DNA from 2 places in the Bradyrhizobium sp. JR4.3 genome. Region 2 is predicted to be linked to the other one. Evidence: predicted binding sites of a transcription regulator. Region 2 holds the regulator's gene; the other holds the start of a gene.
The links. The regulator LexA, encoded in region 2, represses DNA repair genes until DNA is damaged. The targets are predictions, from matches to a motif close to TGTTCNNNNTGTGTTCNG.
Positions count from the first base shown of each region.

Region 1: a site for LexA is predicted at 3,832-3,849, ahead of ABIB91_RS07425 (DUF3072 domain-containing protein). Genes of this name have one in related genera too.

Region 1 covers NZ_JBEPQF010000003.1:307,381-312,714, reverse strand. Annotated here, with positions in the region: gene ABIB91_RS07455 (hypothetical protein) at 272-700, opposite strand; gene ABIB91_RS07450 (REP-associated tyrosine transposase) at 912-1,583, shown strand; gene ABIB91_RS07445 (hypothetical protein) at 1,791-2,390, shown strand; gene ABIB91_RS07440 (hypothetical protein) at 2,670-2,909, shown strand; gene ABIB91_RS07435 (hypothetical protein) at 3,026-3,268, shown strand; gene ABIB91_RS07430 (hypothetical protein) at 3,274-3,543, shown strand; gene ABIB91_RS07425 (DUF3072 domain-containing protein) at 3,571-3,774, opposite strand; gene ABIB91_RS07420 (acyltransferase family protein) at 3,906-4,928, opposite strand; gene ABIB91_RS07415 (hypothetical protein) at 5,311-5,334, opposite strand, start outside.
Region 2 covers NZ_JBEPQF010000031.1:54,432-59,765, reverse strand. Annotated here, with positions in the region: partial or broken gene ABIB91_RS33170 (ComEC/Rec2 family competence protein) at 1-543, shown strand, start outside; gene ABIB91_RS33165 (hypothetical protein) at 683-1,117, opposite strand; gene lexA (transcriptional repressor LexA) at 1,570-2,271, opposite strand; gene ABIB91_RS33155 (molybdopterin molybdotransferase MoeA) at 2,448-3,659, opposite strand; gene ABIB91_RS33150 (hypothetical protein) at 3,918-4,109, opposite strand; gene ABIB91_RS33145 (HAD family hydrolase) at 4,278-4,910, opposite strand; gene ABIB91_RS33140 (alpha-hydroxy acid oxidase) at 4,919-5,334, opposite strand, start outside.

The DNA.
Region 1 (5,334 bases), on a different contig from region 2:
AGGGGATAGCAGGAAAGTGGAGGGAGGGGCAGGGCCAAAGCCACCGGCGGGTGCACGGCTGCGTGAGGGGCGGAACGGTTTCTGAAGTAAAAACAAGCCGAGCGTGAACCGAAGCCAGCGCAGCTAGCAGGACGACGGTGGCGAATAAATTCAATGCACTATGGCAGCCCCACGCCGGTATGACGACGCGTTCTACGCGAGCGCACGTCCGAGAGGCCATCCAGCTTCAAAGGGCGGTTAAGGACGGCGCCGGGAAAAAAGAACAAGCAGATCATCCGTTTCGAGGCACACGGAGCAAAATGCCTCCGAGCCGAAGAATTTCGTCGTTCGAGCGAACGTACGACGTGCCTCTGCCCCTGCGACTAATCGCAATGTCAATACTCTGCCTCTCGATTTGGTAGCCTCGAGCTCGCAGTTCGATCAGAACGGCGAGGCAATCCTTACTGATCTCGTGGCCGTCGGGCAGCGGCGTGACGGCAGCTAGCCAACTAAGCGCTGCTGCCTCTTCGGCTTCGCGCGCTTCAAACGCGGCCTCTTCAACCAAACGGCTGACGATGTTGGCAAGATATGCTCGATCTTCGTTCAACGCAAAAAATGCCTGCCCGAGTCTATCGACCCAAAATGAGCCAAATGGCATGAGCTTCGTCGCAGCATCTCGGATTTCGTCGTCGAAGCGAACAAGAGCTTCCCAGCGAGTCATTTTGGAGCAGTCTTACAGGTTTCAAAGAGGGCTATCTCTCTTTCCGATTTTAGCCGACTTAGTCAGAGTTGCAAAAGCTAAGATTTCTTGGGTTTGGCGGCTATACGGTCTCCAGTCATGCCAGAAATCATCGCTGTGCGAGAATTTCCCTTGGAATTACGGTGACAGTGCACTAAATTGACGTAGCGCGATTTTCAGCACATATTGCGGCATGGCTCGTCTTGCTCGTGTCGTCATCCCCGGTCACCCCCACCATGTCACCCAGCGCGGCAATGGCCGGGCGCGCACGTTCTTCGACGACGCCGACTATGCGCTCTATCGCGATCTGCTCGCGGCGAATTGCCAGGCGGCCGATGTCGAGGTGTGGGCCTGGTGCCTGATGCCGAACCACGTCCATCTGGTGCTGGTGCCGTCCGATCCTGACGGTCTGCGCCGCGCGATGGCCCGCGTGCATCGAAGCTATGCCGGCACCGTTCAGGCGCGTCGCAAGCGCACCGGCCATTTCTGGCAGGGCCGGTTTGGCGCCGTCGCGATGGACGAGCATCATCTTGCGGCCGCGCTGCGCTATGTCTCGCTCAACCCTGTGCGCGCGCGCCTGGTGAAGCGGGCGCAGGATTGGCGGTGGTCGAGTGCGCGCGCCCATTTGCGCGGGCGGGACGATGGCCTCACCGCGCTCGCGCCGGTCCGCGATCGCTTCCCGAACTTTGCCGATTTACTGGCAGCCGAGCCGGAGGCGGATCTGTTCGGCGCGCTGCGGTCGGCGGAGAGCATCGGCCGCCCGCTCGGCGACGACCGCTTTATGGCCCGAGTCGAGCGCCAGACCGGGCGGGTGCTCAAGCCAGCCAAGCGCGGGCCGAAGCCATCCGCGGCAGAGGACGGATGAGCTCAGCTATTTGAGTGCACTGTCACCGTAATACACTGTCACCGTAATACAAGAGGCTTTGGAGGCTCGGTACCTCGTCGGATGTGGGAGGAGATGAAGGCGCTGAAGCAGAAGCGAGAGGCATTTGCTTCAAAAGAACGTCTAAAACCTTCTGTACAACCGTTGGCTGTGTCGCTAAATTGTGCTTCTTTTTGATTGGAGGGGGCAATGGGTTTGAGGATTTTGGTACTCTCAGGAGGGCTTTCGGTTGCGTTTGCCAGTTCGGTGTTCGCGCAGAATGGCAAGGGCGTTCCTGATGACATCATGATCAATTCCCTGCGTTGTGAGGCAGGAAAGATCGGCAGGAAATTGCAAGCTGCGAACCTGCCGCTCGACAAAAAGATGGCTGTCACTTGGAAGGACAGCCAGACCAATAACGGTATTTTCGGTGCGGGATTCAAAATTCCGATATTCGATATCGGCCTCTCGGGGGATCTGACAAGAGAAGAGCTGAACGAGACCAGCTCTGATGGAATTACGTTTAACCTTCACCCCGACAACTACGCTGTATGTACAGGATTCAAGAAGCGGATTATTCCGGAAGGCGTTGGCGTCTATCATTGTATCGGCGAGCAAAAATACGCAACCTTTGCCTACGCGCTCGAAAACAAGGCTGGCTCAGTAGGCTGCCACTATAAAATATCGCTAGTGAAAAAGATCAGTGGTAGTGCCAAGATCCCTGTTTGGGGGCCAGTGGAATTCGGACCGAGTGGCTCCTATGGAGATACAGCTGGGTACGACATGGCTGTAGCAGCGCCGCCAAAGTAGGAGCGCTAGCGCCTGTCATGCCCTCGAACCTCTATTGAACGGCAGCTTGCAAAAGCTAGGCTGCCTTTCACGGAGGCGGGCGCATGGCATCAAGAATCGTAAGCGATTCTAAATCTCTTTCCTTGCTCCGCAACATGAGGACTAAGCGGCGAAGGACGCGAGGAGACGCGAGCTTGAGGAGACTGCGGTGACAATCGGCTCAATTTGGCGCGCCCAAAGATTGTGCATTACCTGAGCGCGAGGCCTCTTTGCTCGCCCGGTCCGACCTTGGGGGATTCAATGCGTTTTAGAACGGCACTTTTGGTTGCTTCACTCGTGGCGCCGTGGTGTGCGGCTCCGGACACGGCAAGGGCTGCGGGCAGCATGACGCTCTGCCTGCAGGCTGGCTTCTCGCAAGCCTGCTGCAAAGCCGAGGAAGCGAAGGGCGGTTTCAACGGTGACGGTGCCGATGCCACTGCGCGCCGCTGGAATAGTCTTGCTATGTGCAAGAGCGGGAGTGCGCAGAAGATCAAGCGCTAGAAGACGAGCCCCTTCACGCGAAGCACCTCCACAGCGCTAACCGGGCCCTCAGAACGGTGATCCAAAACCGCGGAATTTGGCCACCTCACTCACGGGTGGACAGGCTTGTTTAGCCGTTGGCAGATGAACTCCTCGCGGAGATGACGCGACTAACCGCCATGGCCAATATTCTAGGCGAGCTTCTGTTCGCACTGATCCGCTCGATTGTTGCTGGATGGGCGTATGCGCTCTGGGTCAAACTGGCGACATGGCTCGAGCCGAGGATCCAACGGCGTTGGGTGAAGGTTGCCGTAGGAGGTCTCCTCGGCCTGGCAGCCTTTTTCATGATTCCGATACTGATTGGGCTGTTGGGCCTTTGAAGACCATGAAATCCGTTCTCATCGTCGCCTTGGCAATCGGGGCGCTCGTTTCGACGGTGCTGCTCGTCATGGAGCAGCTCACCGACTACTCCATCGCCGTGATGGCATGGGAGATGCCGGGCATATCCGCAGCTTACCTTTTCTGGGGAGCTGTCGGCAGTTCCGTTTTCCTGGGCGTCGCCATCACTTGGGCCGTGAATGCCATCGTTTACGGGGCGCCCGCCTTCGTCGTCCTTACGGTCTTCAAGCTGGCAATTCGCGGTTCGCCGAAGTGACCTGACAATGACGGTGATGCCAGATATTTACTTCTCGAGCCCGGCCTTCTGCCGCATCGTATCGATTAGCTCTGAGGCCTCTGCCTTGGTCAGATCCTTCTTGGGCAGCTCCTTGTGGGCCTGCTCGGCGAGGGTCTTGAGGTAAGATTCCTGGGCACCGGTCATCGGGTCGTCGCCGGAGACCCAATCCTTCGGATCCTTTTGGGTGTTGTCCGCGGTGTTGTCAGCCATCTTGTTGTCAGTCACGGCGATCTCTCCTTTTCAGGTTCAATGCCGGCTGACGCCTTTTGTTCCTTATTTGTTCGTGACTCGCTCATGACGCAGCAAGGGTCGCACTTGCCCGGATTCAGCGTCGGGAGTGATCAAGGAACGGCCGGCAGCGATCGGCGTCTGCGCATCACACTTATCTTGCGACTTGCCTTGCGTCCCCAATCGAGGATCGGTGTCTCAACGGCGACGTGCAAGGCGGCGGCGAGACCGATGGAGAGCAGGATGCCGGCGATGATTGTCCCGACGATCGACAGACGCCACAGTCCGTCAAAGCTGGCGATCCATTTCACCACCAGATAATGGACGATATACAGCGCGTACGAAATCTTGCCGAGCCATTGCAGGACCGGTGAGAAGGATCGTCCTTCGGTCTCGGCAGCGATCACAGCATGGATCAGCAATCCCGCACCTACGCCATAGGTCAGGACGCGCGCGAACTGTGCGTCGATCGCGCCGTGCACGAAAATCCAGTACCAGCCGGCCACGAACAGGCCCGCGGAAACGGCTGGGAAGTGGCGCGAAAAGCGCAATCGTCCGCTTCTCTGGAGATAGGCGATGACAACGCCGGCACCGAATTCCAGCACCAGCGGATGAAAGTAGATCCCGAACTCAAGGCCGAAGACGAGAGCAAGAATGACCAGGCCGAATCCGGCGAACAAGATCTCGAACAGCCGGTCCGGCTTGATCGCCAAGACGACCGCGACGGCGACATAGAAGTGCAGTTCGAAAGCCAGCGACCACGCCGGCCCGAGGTACCAATTCGGATATGTCCATGCGAAGATGGTTCCGAGGTCGAGAGCGGGGCGGTCGCCCGGCGCAAGCGCGATCCAGGAAGAGCTGACAAACGCCGCCAGCAACACCAGCCAATAGAGCGGAAAAATTCGGAGGGCCCGTCTGAAAGCGAAATCCAGCGGGTTGTGTTGTGCCGTCGCCGTGGTCGCGATGATGAAGCCGGAGATCACGAAGAAGATGTCGACGCCGCTCGCGAGAATCGTCAGCGCGCCCTCGGCGAGCTCCGGCCCGACCATATCGGGTCGCGCACTGATTGCGTGTCCACAGACCACCGACAGCGCAGCGACCCCGCGCATCGCCTGTACACCCGCGAAGATCCGCACAAAGCCCCGCCACGCTTATTGATACGCAATCTAGGCGAGAAACCCATTAAGGAACAGTTGCGCTGATGCGATAGAAAGGCTGCTGGAGCGAGCGCCCCATCCTTCGAGGCGACCGCTTCGCGGCCTCCTCAGGATGAGGCTCAGCTGCATCCATCCGCGTTGAAATGCTGGCGCATACTCATCCCTCGTCCTGAGGGCCTGCCGCAGGCGGGCGTCTCGAAGGATGGCCGCAGTCGAGCTTCCAGCCACATGTTTGTTCATATGCGATACTCCGCACGCGACGGCGCGTGAATCGAAAAACCGCCCCCGATTGCCGGAGGCGGTTCTCGAAAATCTGGCCAGGGAATTATCGCGAACCGATATTCACTTCGCGCGAAACGCCCTAGTGACCGGTGCCGGGCTTGGT
Region 2 (5,334 bases):
GCGCGGCAGCCCGACATCCTGATCGCCGGGGATGGCGCGAGCGTCGCGGTGCGGGGCAAGGACGGATATCTGCACCTGATCAGGACCAGCAAGGACAGCTTTCTGCTCAAGGAATGGCTCGCTGCCGACGCCGATCCGCGCGATGCCGGCAGAGCCTCGCTGGCTGATGGCGTGTCCTGTGACGAATCCGGCTGCGTGACGCCACTGATCGACGGGAGGCTGGTCGCGCTGGCACTGCGGGTCGACGCTCTCGCCGACGATTGCAGTCGGGCCGCGCTGGTGGTGACGACGCGTCCCGCGCCGCCCGATTGCGCGGCGATGGTGGTCGATCGGCAGCGGCTCGCCAGCCAGAGCGCACTGGCGCTGACGCAGCGTGGTGACGGATTTGTGGTTCAGGCGGTGAGGGCGAGAGGCACGAGCCGCCCCTGGTTGCCGGCCGGCGCCGGCGAGGGTGATTTCGACGGCAGCCTTGCGCCGAAGGCGACCGCGCCCCGCATCAAGGACGCAACGCCGGCGGAGACCGACTTGCAGGCCGACGATTGATCTGATGGTGCGGAGCAACGCAGCGGGTCGGTGCGTCCGCTCGGATTCGCTGGCGCAAACCACACCATCTCGCCGGCCACGGCGCCGGCGATGGCAATTCAATCCTGACCTCCGACCTCGTAGCCGGAGGGCGGCTGTTTCAGCCGATCGGCAGGTGCGTGACGGTCGGCTGCCTGTCGGCGATGATCTGCGCCTTGTGCTCGCGCTCGATGACCGACTGGGTCACAGGCAGTTGCAGCACGGTCGCGCGCTGGCCTTCGACGAGCTGCGTCACCAGCACAAATTTGCCGTCGGGGAATTCGATCGCGTCATGATGGCGGTCGGGAACGTGCGGATCGATCTTGCCGAACTTGCCCACGCGGGAATTGATGGTCCGCGTCCAGATCCAGCGATTGTCGTAGCGGACGTCGTCTGCGAAGGCGAGCTCCGTTCCCGGCAGCAGGCAGACGGCAACAGACGGATCGGCTGCGGAGGCGAAGCCGCGCGTCGAGGTGCCGCGGAAATTTGTCGAGACGATCGTCTCGCCGACTTCGGCGGGGCGCGACGCGACGGCATGCAGGCTGTAGTCACACATCGGGTGCTCCTCATGCTGGGATAGCAACCCGCGTCTCTTATCGAGGCGCAGGCCTCTATCAGAGTTGAAGCACGAAAGCTCTGCTCGGTTGTGGGCAAATCTGCGGCTGGTTTCCGCAAGCCGCGATCACATTATCTTTCCCGAATTCAATAGGAACAAAGCGAGTTGCGATGCATTCGGGAGGCGCATGCGCGAATCTTGCCGGCTGGTGCAACGACCTCGATCGCTGGTCGCTGTTTCCTCGCACACCCGAGCCGCGAAGCGGTGCTGTTTCGGTGCTGCTTCGTGGGCGTCGCGAGGAGCCAGCGCCGGAGGAGGGGCCGGATAGTCTGTGCAGAACCAGAAAGACTATCCAGCCGGAGCGGACGATGATCCGCTCCAATCTCTGACCGGCGATGCCGATCGGAAGCGCGCGAGGCGCCAACTTCTCCAGGTATCAAGTACGTCCGGTATCAGTACTTCCGGTAAAGCCCGATCAGCTTGCCCTGAATCTTCACCCGATTGGGCGGCAGGATGCGGACCTCATATGCAGCGTTGGCGGGCTCGAGCGCGATCGAGGCGCCGCGACGGCGGAAGCGCTTCAGCGTCGCTTCCTCGTCGTCGATCAGCGCCACCACGATGTCGCCGGTATCGGCGCTCTCGTTGCGCTGAATCAGCGCCATGTCGCCGTCAAGGATGCCGGCATCAACCATGGAATCACCGCGCACTTCCAGCGCGTAATGTTCGCCCGAGCCGAGCATGTCGGGCGGTACGCTGATGGTGTGGCTGCGTGTCTGCAACGCCTCGATCGGCGTGCCGGCCGCGATGCGGCCCATCACCGGTACCGCCACGGGGCGTTCGCCCTCGTCCGCGGGCAGGCTGGAGCCCGCACGCACCTTGCCGAGATTGCCCTCGATGACGCTCGGGGTGAAGCCGCGGCGGCTGCCGGCGGCTGCCTGGAGCTCCGGCAGCTTGATGACTTCAATCGCACGGGCGCGGTTGGGCAGGCGTCGGATGAAGCCACGCTCCTCGAGCGCCGTGATCAGGCGATGGATGCCCGACTTCGAGCGCAGATCGAGCGCATCCTTCATCTCGTCGAAGGAGGGCGGCACGCCGCTTTCCTTCAGACGTTCACTGATGAACCGCAGAAGCTCGTATTGTTTGCGCGTTAACATCTCGACCAAAGTCCCCCGGTTGATGTCGTCCGATTCCGAGACGCAGAATTCGGCAATAAGCCGCTACATGCTCGAAACAAATCATGAACGGACACTATATGTTCGATACATGTTCCGCAACTGCTTAATTTACCGTGAACAGAGCAAACTCCGCGGAACGCGCGTTGCGGGGGTGCTCAGACGGGGAGCCGCAACACTTCGCAAGCTGTGCCGGCTTCGGCCTTCGGCGCGAATGGTGCGCGCACGAGAAGTACCTGTGCTGCAGCGAGATTCGCAAGCAGCGAAGAGTCCTGATGGTTGACGGGAAGAACGACGCGTGTGCCATCGTCACGCTCCTCCAGATGCGCGCGCAGATAGTCCTCGCGCTGGTCGTTGGCGCCGACGCCGCGGCCGAGCACGGCGCGTTCGCGGCGATGGTGAATCACTGAACGGCCCGACAGGGCGCGAATCAGCGGCACCATGAACAGGAAAGCGCACACGTAGGACGATACGGGATTGCCCGGCAGGCCGATCACACCCATTGCGCCGAGGCGCCCATGCATCATCGGCTTGCCTGGCCGCATCGCGATCTTCCAGAACGCCATCGCGATGCCTTCGTCCCTCAGTGCCTGCTGGACCAGATCGTGGTCGCCGACTGATGCGCCGCCGGTCGTGATCAGGATGTCGGCGCCGCTCTCACGGGCGCGGCGGATGCCCGCGGTGGTCGCCTCCAGCGTGTCGGCGGCAATACCGAGGTCGATGGTCTCGGCGCCCTCGCTGCGGGCGAGCGCGTGCAGGGCGTAACCGTTGGAATAGACGATCTGGCCGTGGCCGGGCGTGGTGCCCGGCATCACCAGCTCGTCGCCGGTGGCGAGAATCGCGACCTTCGGACGCCTGAAAACGGCAAGGTGCGGATAATTCATTCCGGCGGCGAGCGCGAGGTCGCGCTCGGTGAGACGACTTCCCTTGCGCAGGAGCACGTCGCCCTCGCGGAAATCGACGCCGGCGGGGCGGATGTGCCGTCCGGCGATCGCGGCTTCCTTGATCGTGATCCGCTGGCCGGCGGCGACCGTGTCCTCCTGGATCACGACGGCGTCCGCGCCACCGGGAACGACCGCGCCGGTGAAGATCCGTACGGCCTCGCCGGCGCCGATCGTCCCGGCGAACGGTCGGCCCGCCGCGACTTCGCCGATGACGGTCAGCTCCGAATCGATCGTCGCGGCATCGGCCGCGCGCACCGCGTAGCCGTCCATCGCCGACATCGCCTGCGGCGGCTGCGTGCGCCGCGCCGCGACGTCACGCGCGAGCACGCGATGGTAGGCCTCGTCGAGGGAGATCATTTCTTCCGGCAGCGGCTCTGCACCCGCCAGCACCGCGGCAAGCGCGTCGGAAACCGGCATCAAGGCCACGGCGAAAACTCCTGCTCGGCACGTTCGGGCGAATGTTCCGCACGTCTTCTAGCCGAGCGCGGGCGCAGAGGCAAAAACGGCTGAGCGGGCACAGTCATCCCGCCGCTTCACATTGTTCCGGAAGGCAGGATCAAGCGCGTCGCGGCATGATCCGAAGAACCTGACAAATCGGCAGGAGAGTGGTCATGGAAGCGACGAAAATCACGGCAAGGAAAATCACGGCAAGGCGAGAACGACGAGCGCCCTGGCCTGCATCGATCAGCTCCCTGCCTGCCCGGGAGTTACGTCGGGCGCCTTGGCTCCCTGGTCTTTGTCGGGCAGCGGATCGGCCTGGGATTTCAGGTCGGCGGCCTTGCTCACAAGCTTGGCGGAAAGGTCCGAATCTGAAGTTGTCCTGGCGAATTCAAGAAGAAGAGAGGCCTGCTTGGTGAGGTAGGTTTTGCCCAGCACGATGATGCATCCGTCCGTAGAAGTCCCAACGGACTCTAAGAGTCCGGAAGGCGGTATTCCGTTCCCGGAACTCTGTACAAAAATGCACAAAGTGATCGGGTTCCTCAATTTCTCAAAATTGGTCCCGTGGGGCGGTGCCGCCGTGGGTTTCGCGACACCGACTCCTCGTCAAATGCCCAATGCCTTCAATGCGTTCCCGACGTCACGCGGCGAGGTCACATGCACCGCCGTCAAGCCGCGCGCCCGCGCTCCCTCGATGTTTTCAGCAAGATCATCGAAGAACACGATGCGCCCGGCGGGCACGCCGATCGCCGCAACGACGTGGTCGAAGGCCTCCGCATCCGGTTTGCGCAAGCCGATGCTGGACGACAAATACAGCTCGCGGAAATGGCCGAGGAGGTCGGCATATTCCCTCGAGAAATGGTCCACGTGCGGCCGGTTGGTGTTGGAGAAAGCGTAGAGCGGCATCTGCTTCGCTGCCCGCGGTAGCAGCTCGGCGATGTCAGGCATTTCGCCGGCGAAGATCGCGTTCCAGCCTTCCAGGAACTGCGCGTCCGAAATGCCGATTCCGAGCGAGGCTCGCAATGAGGCGAAATAATCCTCATCGCTGATCTTCCCCATCTCGTGCAACCGATAGGCTTCGCTGTCCCGCACATAGCGCGCGACGATGGCTTCGGGCTTGCAGCCGGCATGTCCCGCCCAGCAGGCGATTGCCTTGGAGAAATCGATATCGAGCACCACGCGGCCGAGATCGAACAGGAGCGCATCCGCGCTGCCGGGAGAGAGCGATGTCACCTGCATCCTTTCACTCAGTATCGATATGGCTCGTGGTCGAACAGCGGAAACGCGCTGAACACACTCGGCGCGTTGGTTGCGGTCGCCTGGTGCAGGCAGGATTTGTCGAGCTCGGCGAACGACGTCGCACCCAAGAGGCCGAGGCAGCGCAGCACTTCGTCCTCGAGCAGCTCCAGCATGCGCGCCACGCCGGATTCGCCGGCCGCCGCCAGCGCCCAGCATTGTAGCCGGCCGATGCCGACGAGGTCGGCACCCGCCGCGATCGCCTTGACGATGTCGGTGCCGCGACAGACGCCGCCATCGACCATGATTTTGGCGCGGCCGTTCACGGCATCGACGATCTCGGGCAGCACATGCATGGCGCCGCGACCGTGATCGAGCTGACGGCCGCCATGGTTGGAGACGTAGATCCATTCGACGCCGTGATCGA